DNA from 2 places in the Paenibacillus mesotrionivorans genome. Region 1 is predicted to be linked to the other one. Evidence: predicted binding sites of a transcription regulator. Region 1 holds the regulator's gene; the other holds the start of a gene.

Evidence for each region. Region 1 encodes LexA, which represses DNA repair genes until DNA is damaged. Its sites were predicted from a motif close to CGAACATATGTTCG; they were not measured.
Region 2: a site for LexA is predicted at 2,894-2,907, ahead of ACI1P1_RS25215 (DNA polymerase IV). Genes of this name have one in related genera too.

Annotation. Positions count from the first base shown of each region.
Region 1 covers NZ_JBJURJ010000001.1:93,875-98,785, forward strand. Annotated here, with positions in the region: gene metH (methionine synthase) at 1-368, opposite strand, end outside; gene ACI1P1_RS00445 (HAD family hydrolase) at 492-1,292, opposite strand; gene ACI1P1_RS00450 (hypothetical protein) at 1,317-1,841, opposite strand; gene ACI1P1_RS00455 (DUF896 domain-containing protein) at 1,871-2,059, opposite strand; gene ACI1P1_RS00460 (LysM peptidoglycan-binding domain-containing protein) at 2,262-2,624, opposite strand; gene lexA (transcriptional repressor LexA) at 2,794-3,417, shown strand; gene ACI1P1_RS00470 (LysE family translocator) at 3,493-4,092, opposite strand; gene ACI1P1_RS00475 (Lrp/AsnC family transcriptional regulator) at 4,096-4,527, opposite strand.
Region 2 covers NZ_JBJURJ010000020.1:34,922-39,832, reverse strand. Annotated here, with positions in the region: gene ACI1P1_RS25225 (beta-galactosidase) at 1-956, opposite strand, end outside; gene ACI1P1_RS25220 (hypothetical protein) at 1,083-1,514, opposite strand; gene ACI1P1_RS25215 (DNA polymerase IV) at 1,550-2,818, opposite strand; gene ACI1P1_RS25210 (response regulator) at 2,966-3,622, opposite strand; gene ACI1P1_RS25205 (sensor histidine kinase) at 3,619-4,815, opposite strand.

The DNA.
Region 1 (4,911 bases):
GGGCCTAAAGCACCCGCCACATACCGGGGCTGCTCTGCCGTTGTATATTTCTTGGCGGATTGTACAGCAAGCCTTGCCGCTTCCAGATTCAGCTCCCGCGCCCTGGCCTCCAGACCATATTCAGCCAGAACCACGGAGGTGGAGCCGAAGCTGTTGGTTTCAATGATATCCGCCCCTGCCTCAAAATAAGCGTCATGGATTTTCGAGATCACATCCGGTCGGGTGACGCATAAATACTCGTTGCACCCCTCCAGATCCTCTCCCCCAAAATCCGCAGCAGTCAGATCCTCCTGTTGAATCATCGTGCCCATGGCGCCGTCCAAAATCATAATTTTTTTCTTTAACTGTGCTTCAAGCGTTGGTTTCATAATCAAGAGTCATCCCTTTCTCTGCTGCGAAGCCCGGGTTCATCCGGAACCGCCCTTATAAACGGAAATATGTGGTCAAAAACGCCAGACTCCCCAGGGGCGGCCGGCGTTTTAGAATTAAGCTTATTTAAGAAGAGAGTCAATAAGAACAATTAATTCTTCCAAATCGGCAACCTCATGGGTAGGCACAATCTCATCGGTGCGGGTAATGCCGTGACGGTTAATCCACACATTCGGCATACCCACCCGTCCGGAGCCCAGAATATCGGTAGTCAGCTTATCGCCAACCATCAGCCCTTCCGTTGGTTCAATGCCCAAAAGCTCTGCCGCATGCCGGAAGATGGATTCCGCCGGTTTGCCCTCCCCGAATACCCCGGAGATAACAATATGGTCAAAATAGCTCTCCAGGTTGGCAATACCTGCGATTTTCTCCCGTTGGAGATCAGGTGCGCCATTGGTCAGCAGTAGCAGCTTTACTCTTCCCTTCAAGCCGTCCAAAAGCCGGAAGGTTTCTTCGTATACCAAAGGCCGTTTTCTGCGCTCTACTGGGAAGCGCTCTGCCAGATCCTTGCCCAATGCGGGATCGTCGATACCGATTCCAAATAGGCCCTTCGTCCAGGCTTCAATCCGGTAGGCGGGAGATTGCTGCTCCAGCTTGCGGAACATTTCATGCTCTCCTTCAGAGAAATGCGCCCAGAAGGCTTCAAACGGATTGATGCCGATCATCTTGGTGAAGGGGAAGGTCTCGTAGCTTTCATACAAGGCGCGGGCTTCCTGCCGGACAGAGGCCTCCAGCTCCGAAGCCTGGATAGCCGGATATTTCTCTGCGGCAGCCATACAGGTTGCGTGAAACGCTTCGTTCACACTGCGGTCATCCCACAGCAGGGTATCATCCAAATCGAACAAAACAGCTTTTAAGGCCAATGTCTCTCTTCCTTCCGCTAAAGGTTACTTGGTTTCATCCTTGAAGGGAACTCTCTCCCGGATGGCAAACTCACGCAGCTTGGCGTTCAATTCGTCCATGGGGAAGCGGTGCTGAAGCTTGGTGTAGATATATTTTTTCTTGACGTTCTTCTGTTGGATGATGATATGGCCGTTGTTCATGGTCAGCTCTTCAATGCTTTCGGAACCGATACGCTTATCCCCGCCAAAACGGCGGACGGTAATGTAGCTTTTGCCGATCCCGATAACCGGTCTGCGGACCAGGTAAATCAGTACACCCAGAAGGACATAGCTGATTCCGGTGAACCAGTATATTCCATTCATTGCAACACCGTTCACAGCCGAGGTAATGAGATAGAACAAGCCGAATACAGCCAACAGGCTGGCAAACATCCAACTGCGTCCTTTAATAATCACATCGGCATCCTTCTTACGGTTGCTTTCTTCAATTGTGGCTATCCCGCTCTTTTTGCGGCTGCGGTTTACTGTCTTCTGATTCTTAATGACCATACGTTCCCATTTACGCGACACGTTGACGACCCCTTCTATTAGTAGAGATGTTATGCCTTACCGTTGGTTTCTTCATCGCCCGTATATTTGACATACTGCAGTTGATCCCTCATGGACGCTTTGAAGGAATCAATATATTTGCGGCGAAGCTCATTGCGTTCTTCTAATTCTGCATCCGTTAGTCCTGAGGTTTTGGCCTTGCGAGCCAATTCATTAATCCTCTGGATGAGTTCTTCCATGTTTTGCTCCTCCTGTTGACCATCTGTTTAAATCGTTGCCCGAATTCCTTCGATACAAGCTTATTTAACTTTGCCATTCCACTCGTGGATTGTCAAGAGTCAGGCAAAAAACACAAAGAAACCTTCCCCGGGAGGTGGGAATAACCCCCAACCTCCTTCCGGGAAGGCTAATGTAACACTGTGTATGTAACGTTGATTTTCTTTATGGAAGAACAAGAATTTGGCCTGCCCGGATATCCGAGTTTTTAAGGTTGTTCGTTTTCTTAATTTTGTTGATATACGAACGTACGCTCTCTCCCTCCGGCAGATGGGATGCCGCGATCCCCCACAAGGTATCTCCCGGACATACATCTACTGTATAGACGGTTTTAGAGGGCTGCTTAAAGGCAACGGTGTGAACGGTAAGGGAAGCCGCTGTAGAGGATCTGTAGCCTTGTGAGAGAGCAGGCTCCCCCTCCGCTTCATTCCCCGCATAAGCATGCAATATGGCAACAGACAACACGGACACTATAATCCCGGCCATCATAATCAATCGTCTCATCAACCGATTCGGACTCATCTTCATCACTCATCACTCCCAAACATTTGTTCTGGAATCAGAATATCACGAACAAATGTTTGTGTCAACGAAAAACAAACAAATGTTCGTAAATTATCTATTCGAACTTATGTTTGTGCGAACTCCGGTTCTGTGTTATAATTTTAATAATTATTTCCATACTGGAGTGATCAGAATGAGCAGGATTTCCAATCGGCAGCAAGCGATCCTCGAATTTATCAAGAATGAAGTCCGCGATAAAGGCTATCCCCCCTCCGTACGTGAGATTGGAGAAGCCGTTGGATTGGCATCCAGCTCTACTGTGCACGGACATCTCGAACGGCTGGAGAAGAAGGGCATGATCCGCCGCGACCCGACCAAACCCCGGGCCATTGAGATACTGGGGAGTGAAGATGAAGGTTTGGAGATGTTCTCCCACTCCATCAAGCAGGTTCCGCTGGTGGGCAAGGTCACAGCCGGCGTTCCCATTACGGCTACAGAGAATATCGAAGGCTACTTCCCGCTACCTGCACATATGGTGCATGACGACCAGGTGTTTATGCTGAGCGTTATGGGCGAAAGCATGATCGATGCCGGCATCCGCGACGGGGATTTTGTAATCGTCAGGCAGCAGGCCAATGCCCATAACGGGGAAATTGTCGTAGCGATGACCGAAGAGGATGAAGCTACCGTCAAGCGCTTCTATAAGGAGAAGGATCATATCCGGCTGCAGCCGGAGAACCCCACCATGGAGCCGATCCGCTTGAAGAATGTTACCATATTAGGCAAGGTGATCGGACTCTTCCGGGATATTCATTAATCCGAACCCAACGCAGCACAGCCGGCATTCCTGATGGAATTGCCGGCTTTTTCGTCTGCATGGACAGCCCCTGCTTTATGAAAGCTGAAAAACTCCCCAAAGACCGAAAAATATGATCATCGCGCCGGAAATCCGGTACATCACCCTTTTCATCCCCCGGTCCAGCTTGGTCCGCAGCCACCCGGCGAAGAAGCTCAGAAAGCACCACCACAAACCGGAGCCCAGACCAACACCAAGCACATAATCCAGCCCCCAACCGCTGCCTAGATCTGAATGGATAGCTGCATAGGCGCCTGCGTAGGCAATCCACGTTCCCGGGTTGGCCAATGTCAGCAGCAGTATGGACAGGGCTCCCTCCCCTTTCAGATCCTTCTCCTCTCCTGCCAAATCAGCAGCAGCTTTCCAAGTACGTAAGCCGATACCCACCAAATACATCCCGCCTGCAAGCTTTAGCGTCCAGGCCAATGGCCCTGCCTGCAGAAGAACGGCTGCAATACCGGCGCTGACGGCTGCGGCACAGATCATGTCGGCCAAGGCCACCCCCAGACCGGAAGCCAGTCCCTTTTTTAGGCCAAGCTTCAAGGTGCGCTGGAGGACCATCATCCCGATGGGCCCGATTGGCGCGGCTACGGATATGCCCAAAAGCAAGCTCTTTACGAACAACACGCTTGGCATCCGCTACTCCTCCTTAACGCTTGACAACGCGATCATGGTATTGGTTTTGATCACACCCGGAATTTGCTTCAGCCGCAGCGAAATCAATTCCTCCAGCTGTTTGGTGCTTCCTGTTGCTGTTTTTAGCAGATAATCAAACTCTCCAGCAAGGTGGTGACATTCCAGAACCGCTTCCTCCTCCAGAATAGCAGCTTGGAATGCCGGTATATGCTCCGGTCGCTCCAGCGTAATGAAGATGAAGGCCAACAGCCCCAGCCCCATAAACTCTCTGTTCAGCTTCACCGTAAAACCGTCAATGCAGCCGCAGGCCTCCAGCTTGCGGATCCGCTCCGACACCGCAGGCAGAGACAGATGAATATGCTTGCTGATCTCCGAATGACTCATCCGCCCGTCTGTTTTCAGCAAATCAAGAATTTGCCGGTCCATCGCATCCATTTCTCCCACTCCTTTTTAAGCCTTATTGTACATAATGCTTAATATATTTTATATAGTTTTCAATTTTTCCGTTTTTAATAATGTATTTCTATCTCTCTACATTATAATGTTCATCTAACTTCCCATTTTCTTCACTGCCGCTTTAAAAAGAAAGGCATCCACAGCTCTTACGGAACTGAGAAGCACTTAAAGGCGAAAATTCGCGAGTCTACATTTCTTACGGAACTTAGCGACTGTTAGAAAGCAATTTCGCTCCCCAAGCAGGCAAAATAGCCCTGTAAGAGCTTCTGAGTTCCGTTAGGTTTCTTCCATTGCTTAATTTAGCCTCTAAGGGTCGCTGGGTTCCGTCAGATTTTCGTACATGCCTCGTACACGCCCAAATTC
Region 2 (4,911 bases), on a different contig from region 1:
GTGCTGGGGGTGCTTTCCATGAGCACAAAAGGCCTGCCCTTCATGGAACGGAACAGGTCATGCTGGAAGGAAACAGCCAGCGCCGCTTCACTGTCATCCATTTTTTCGTGCCAGGCGGGATAGGAGTCCCAGGAGAGAACGTCCAAATGCGGTACAAACCGGCGGTAATCCAGACCGTCATACAGCCCCATCATATTGGTGGTGACAGGCAGCTCCGGATTGGCCCTGCGCAGCGGTGCCATTTCGTGGAGGCAGAAATCCACGGTACGGTCGGTAACAAACCGCCGCCAATCCAGATTCATCCCGTGCAGGATGTGCTCGCCGTGGGGAGCCGGAGATTCGATCTGATGCCAATCCGTGTAGGTGCGGGACCAGAAGGCAGTCCACCATGCTTTGTTGAGAGCATCCAAAGAGCCGTAGCGGTTCTGCAGCCAAAGGCGGAACTCATCCTGACACAGAGTGCAGTGGCATTCCCCGCCGTATTCGTTGGAAACATGCCAGCCCAAGACCGCCGGATGCCGGGCATAACGCTCCGCCAGCCGTCCGTTGATCTCCGTAACCTTTTGCCGGTATACCGGTGAGGTGTAGCAATGGTTGTGGCGTATGCCGAATAAACGGCGCACCCGGTCCGGGCCCACCCGCATCACCTCGGGATAGTGGGCCGCGAGCCAGGGGGGTCTGGCCCCGCTGGGGGTGGCCAGCCAAACCTTCAGACCGCCTGCCGCCAGCCGGTCCAGGGTCTCATCCAGCCAGCCGAAGGTGAAAACACCCTCCTCCCGCTCCAGTGCCGCCCAGGCGAAGATGCCCACGGCCATCACATTGCAGGACGCCTGGCACATGAGCCGGATATCCTCCTGCAGCACCTCCGGTTCATCCAGCCACTGCTCAGGATTATAGTCGGCACCGTGCAGAAGGACCGCCGGCTTAAAGCGGAGCAAATCATGCTTCTTGTCCATCCTCCCTTATCTCCCTTCAGGTTGCATGTTAACACCTTCAGTGTAAGGGGAGCGGCAGCGGAAGAACCACTGTCGATTGGAGCGATCCATTAAGGGCCGGCTATGATTTTGGCGAATAACTGTCCTTCAATCCGCCTTCTGTTTAAGCTCCGACAAAAGCTCCGTTACCATAGCGCCCAGCCGGACGCTGATCTCCGCCCGCAGGGCCTCCCGCATGATTCCGAAGCGGTCCTCGTAGCCTCTGCAGATGAAGCGGTAATACAGCACGTTATCCGCCTGCTCGTCGGTGGTCATCCTCAGGTTCCGCTTCTTCATCTCCCGCTGCAGCGCATACAGCTCCCGGCTGATCCGGTTCAGCACCAGCTGGGTGACGGCGGTGTACAGCTTCTTGAAGAGGTGGGAGGACAGGCCGATCTCCTCCAGGCTGCGCTCCACCATAATCTGCATGTTCTTCAGCACCACCGAATCCCGCACAAGGGTGAACTCCTCAGCGGTAGGCCGGGTCCCCGCCGGCTCATGGCGCCGGTCATACTGCTCCTGATGCTCGGTCAACAGCATTTTCGAATTCCACCTTTCATTTCCGTCCAGCCGGCTCATCGGTAATGACCCCCGATCTGCTCCGCCCGCTCCTTGGCTACTCCACTGTCCAGGAAGGAGGAGGCCCGCACAATGGCGGCGCTGCCGTATTGGTCCTTAATGGTGTCCAGCGTCCGCTCCAGACGGTACAGGCGGGTGCGGTCGGCGAACAGCGTCAATTGATCCGTATCATCCGGCGACAGGTCCATGAGCATCACCATGAGCCTGGTCACCGGCAAACCGCCCCAATGCCGCCGGAACAGCGCCAGCACCGCCTCCGCCGTCTCATGGGTCAGCGAGGTGGGCTGGGGCAGTGTCATCTGCCGTTGGAAGCCGCCGCTGCGCTCCCCGTCCGTTTCCACCGCGCCAACCGCAATGACCCGCCCCATCTGCCCATGCTGCCGGGCTCTGCGGCACACCTCCACAACCAGCTCCAGCAGCACCACCTCGATATCCTCGCGGTTCTTATACAGGCTGGCCCGCAGTGCCTTGCCGTGGCTGATGCCCTTCAGCGGCTTGCGGATGCTGGGCACCACAGGGCTCGGATCGATGCCCCGGGCCGTCTGCCAATAATACTCCGCCTGGATGTCGCTTTGTTTGCCCATTTCGCTGCGCAGCCGGCGTTTGAAGTCCGCCAGCTCCAACCGGGCGATATCCCCGATCAAAGGAAGGCCCATCCTCATAAAATGCCGTGTCATCCGGGAGGCGGTCATAAACATATGGTGGACCGGCAGGGGCCACAGCGCCTCCTCCAGATTGGCGGCATCCAGCCGGAACAGCCCTTCGGGGTTGCGCTTGGCGAAGTTGTCCGTGGCCATCTTGGCCAGGATCTTCGTCGGGCCGATGCCCACCCGGCACCACACGCCTGTAGACAGCAGGATGCGGGTTTGAATCTCCCGGGCCAAGGACTCGGCGGAGCCGAACAGGGCCAAGGAGCCCGTTACGTCGAGAAACTGCTCGTCGATGGAATACGGCTCCACCTGATCCGTGTAGCATTCGAAAATCCCGGTGAGCAATAGGGATACCTGGATGTACCGGTGCATCCGGGGACGGATCACCACCAGCTCCGGGCATTTGCTCCGGGCCTGGTTGATCCGCTCCGCCGTGGTCACCCCCTTCTTCTTGGCGACAGGACATGCGGCCAGAATAATCCCTGACGGGCGCTCGGGATCGCCGATGGCTACCGGGCAGCCGGCCAGCTCGGGCCTTCCCGTCTTTTCCACGCTGGCATAGAAGGATTGGGCGTCAATGAGGAATATGGTGCGGTCTTCTGCTGCTTGCTGCACAATGATGTTCGCCTCCCCAATTTCCGCAATGCGGCTTCTGCTTCGGATAGAGAATATATGTTCTTATTATATACACGAACGCACATTCGTGTGCAAGAGGAAAATGAAGCCATGAAAAAAAGCAGCCCGCGGCAGGCTGCTTCCAGTCTAATTCTGTAAGATTCCCCGCTCGAGGGCCAGGGCTACCGCCTGCGGCCGGGAATCCACCCCCAGCTTGTTGTAAATGCTGGTCAGATGGGCCTTGACCGTCCGTTCGGCAATCCCCAGCTCATAGGCGATTTCCTTGCTTTTAAACCCCCGGGCCACACATTGAAGAATGTAAGTTTCCCGCTCGCTGAGGGGTCCCGCGCCGGACGCGGCGGGTTTGGCCGCCTCCTGCTGCTGCATCCGGGCATTCATGACACGCTCCATAATATCCGCCGACAGCAGCGTTTCGCCGCGTACTGCCGATTCGATATTCCGGAACAGATTTTCACGGCCGGTATCCTTCAGCAGGTACCCTTTGGCCCCCAGCGCCAAACCCTTGATCATCAGCTCATCCTCGTTGTAGGTGGTGAGGATAATGACCGGGGTGGGGTTATTCCTCCGTTTCAGCTCCTCCATCGCCTGCAGGCCGGACATCACCGGCATGTTCAGATCCATCAGGATCACATCCGGGTTAACAGCTTCCACCAGGTCCAGGGCCTGCTGGCCATTCTCCGCCTCACCGGCAATCCGGAACTGCTCCCCCGTTTCCAAAATCAGCTTCAAGCCTTCCCTGACCACCAAATGGTCATCCACAATCATTATATTGTACTGGCTCATGGTTTCTCACTTTCATCCAATGGTATGGTGACCTGCATCGCCGTTCCTTTTCCTGTGCTGGACACCGTCATGTCCCCGCCCATCAGCCTGGCCCGCTCCCGTATGCCCAGAAGACCGTAGTGGCCTGCGTCCTTGCCGATATCCGCCGCCTGAAAGCCTTTGCCGTTGTCCGTAATTTCTATCTGCAGCACACCGTTCCGGTCGGACAGCCCAAGCCGGACCTCACTGGCCCTGGCATGCCGGGCGATATTGGTGAAGCCCTCCCTCACCATATGCAGGCTGTGCTCCATCACAAGTCCGGATATTGGCCGTGTGAGCTTCACCTCCGCTTCGACCGGAATTCCGGTAGCCTCACGGAAATGGCGCACTTCCTCCGCCACCGCTTCCCGAAAATCCAGATCGGGGCCGGATTTGCGCCGCAGGTCATCAATCGCTCTCCGCGCTTCGGCCAAGGTCCGCCGCGCCTGCTGCTGGGCTTGTCTGACAATCCCCTGGGCCCGCTCCCCGTTCCCCTGGGTCATGTGGGCATCCGCAGCCTCCAGCTGCATGATCATCCCCGCCACTCCCTGCGCCAGCGTGTCGTGGAGATCCCGGGCCATCCGCTGCCGCTCATTGGACAAGGTCAGCTCCTCCACCTTGGAATGGGCCTCCTCGAGCTCATGCAGGAAGCTCTGGATGCGCAGCCGCTCCTGGACCTGGCGGAAGAATAAGATCCCGTACGCAATGACGATAATCAGCATCAACGCAAAAAGCGGTAAAAACACGATCAGCTCACCTGTATCATGGATGGTCAAGGCCGCATCAAAAAACAGGAAAAGGCTGATGACGGAAACAAACAGAATACGCTTGAGCCGGAAGGAAAAGCCCAGACTCTGGGCAATCATCACCGGAAGGAGCCCGATGAGCACCACCTGGTAGCCTCCCGGCATCAGAATGGCGCACAGATAGATCAGCACAGCCTGGATAGAAAAATAAAACCAGTATTGTTTTGCGGTGACCCGGTATACATTCCAATGCAGCAAAACATGAACCGTAAACAAGCCGGTAAACACACAAGCCTGCAAGATCAGGGGTTCATTCAGAAATTGCAGGATCACCGTCCCCACATAAACCATGGATACCCAAATCAATATCGGAAGTCTGGTGGCGAACAGGTCGTGGATGGTGTCCAGGCCCGGAGTTTTTTTATTCAAAGGATCGTCCCTCCTTCTCCCATTATAAGGCCCTTCCTCCTCTCGGGAAAAGAGCTTGCCGGAATTCCCTTCGGAAGGGGCCGGCCCCCCACGAAA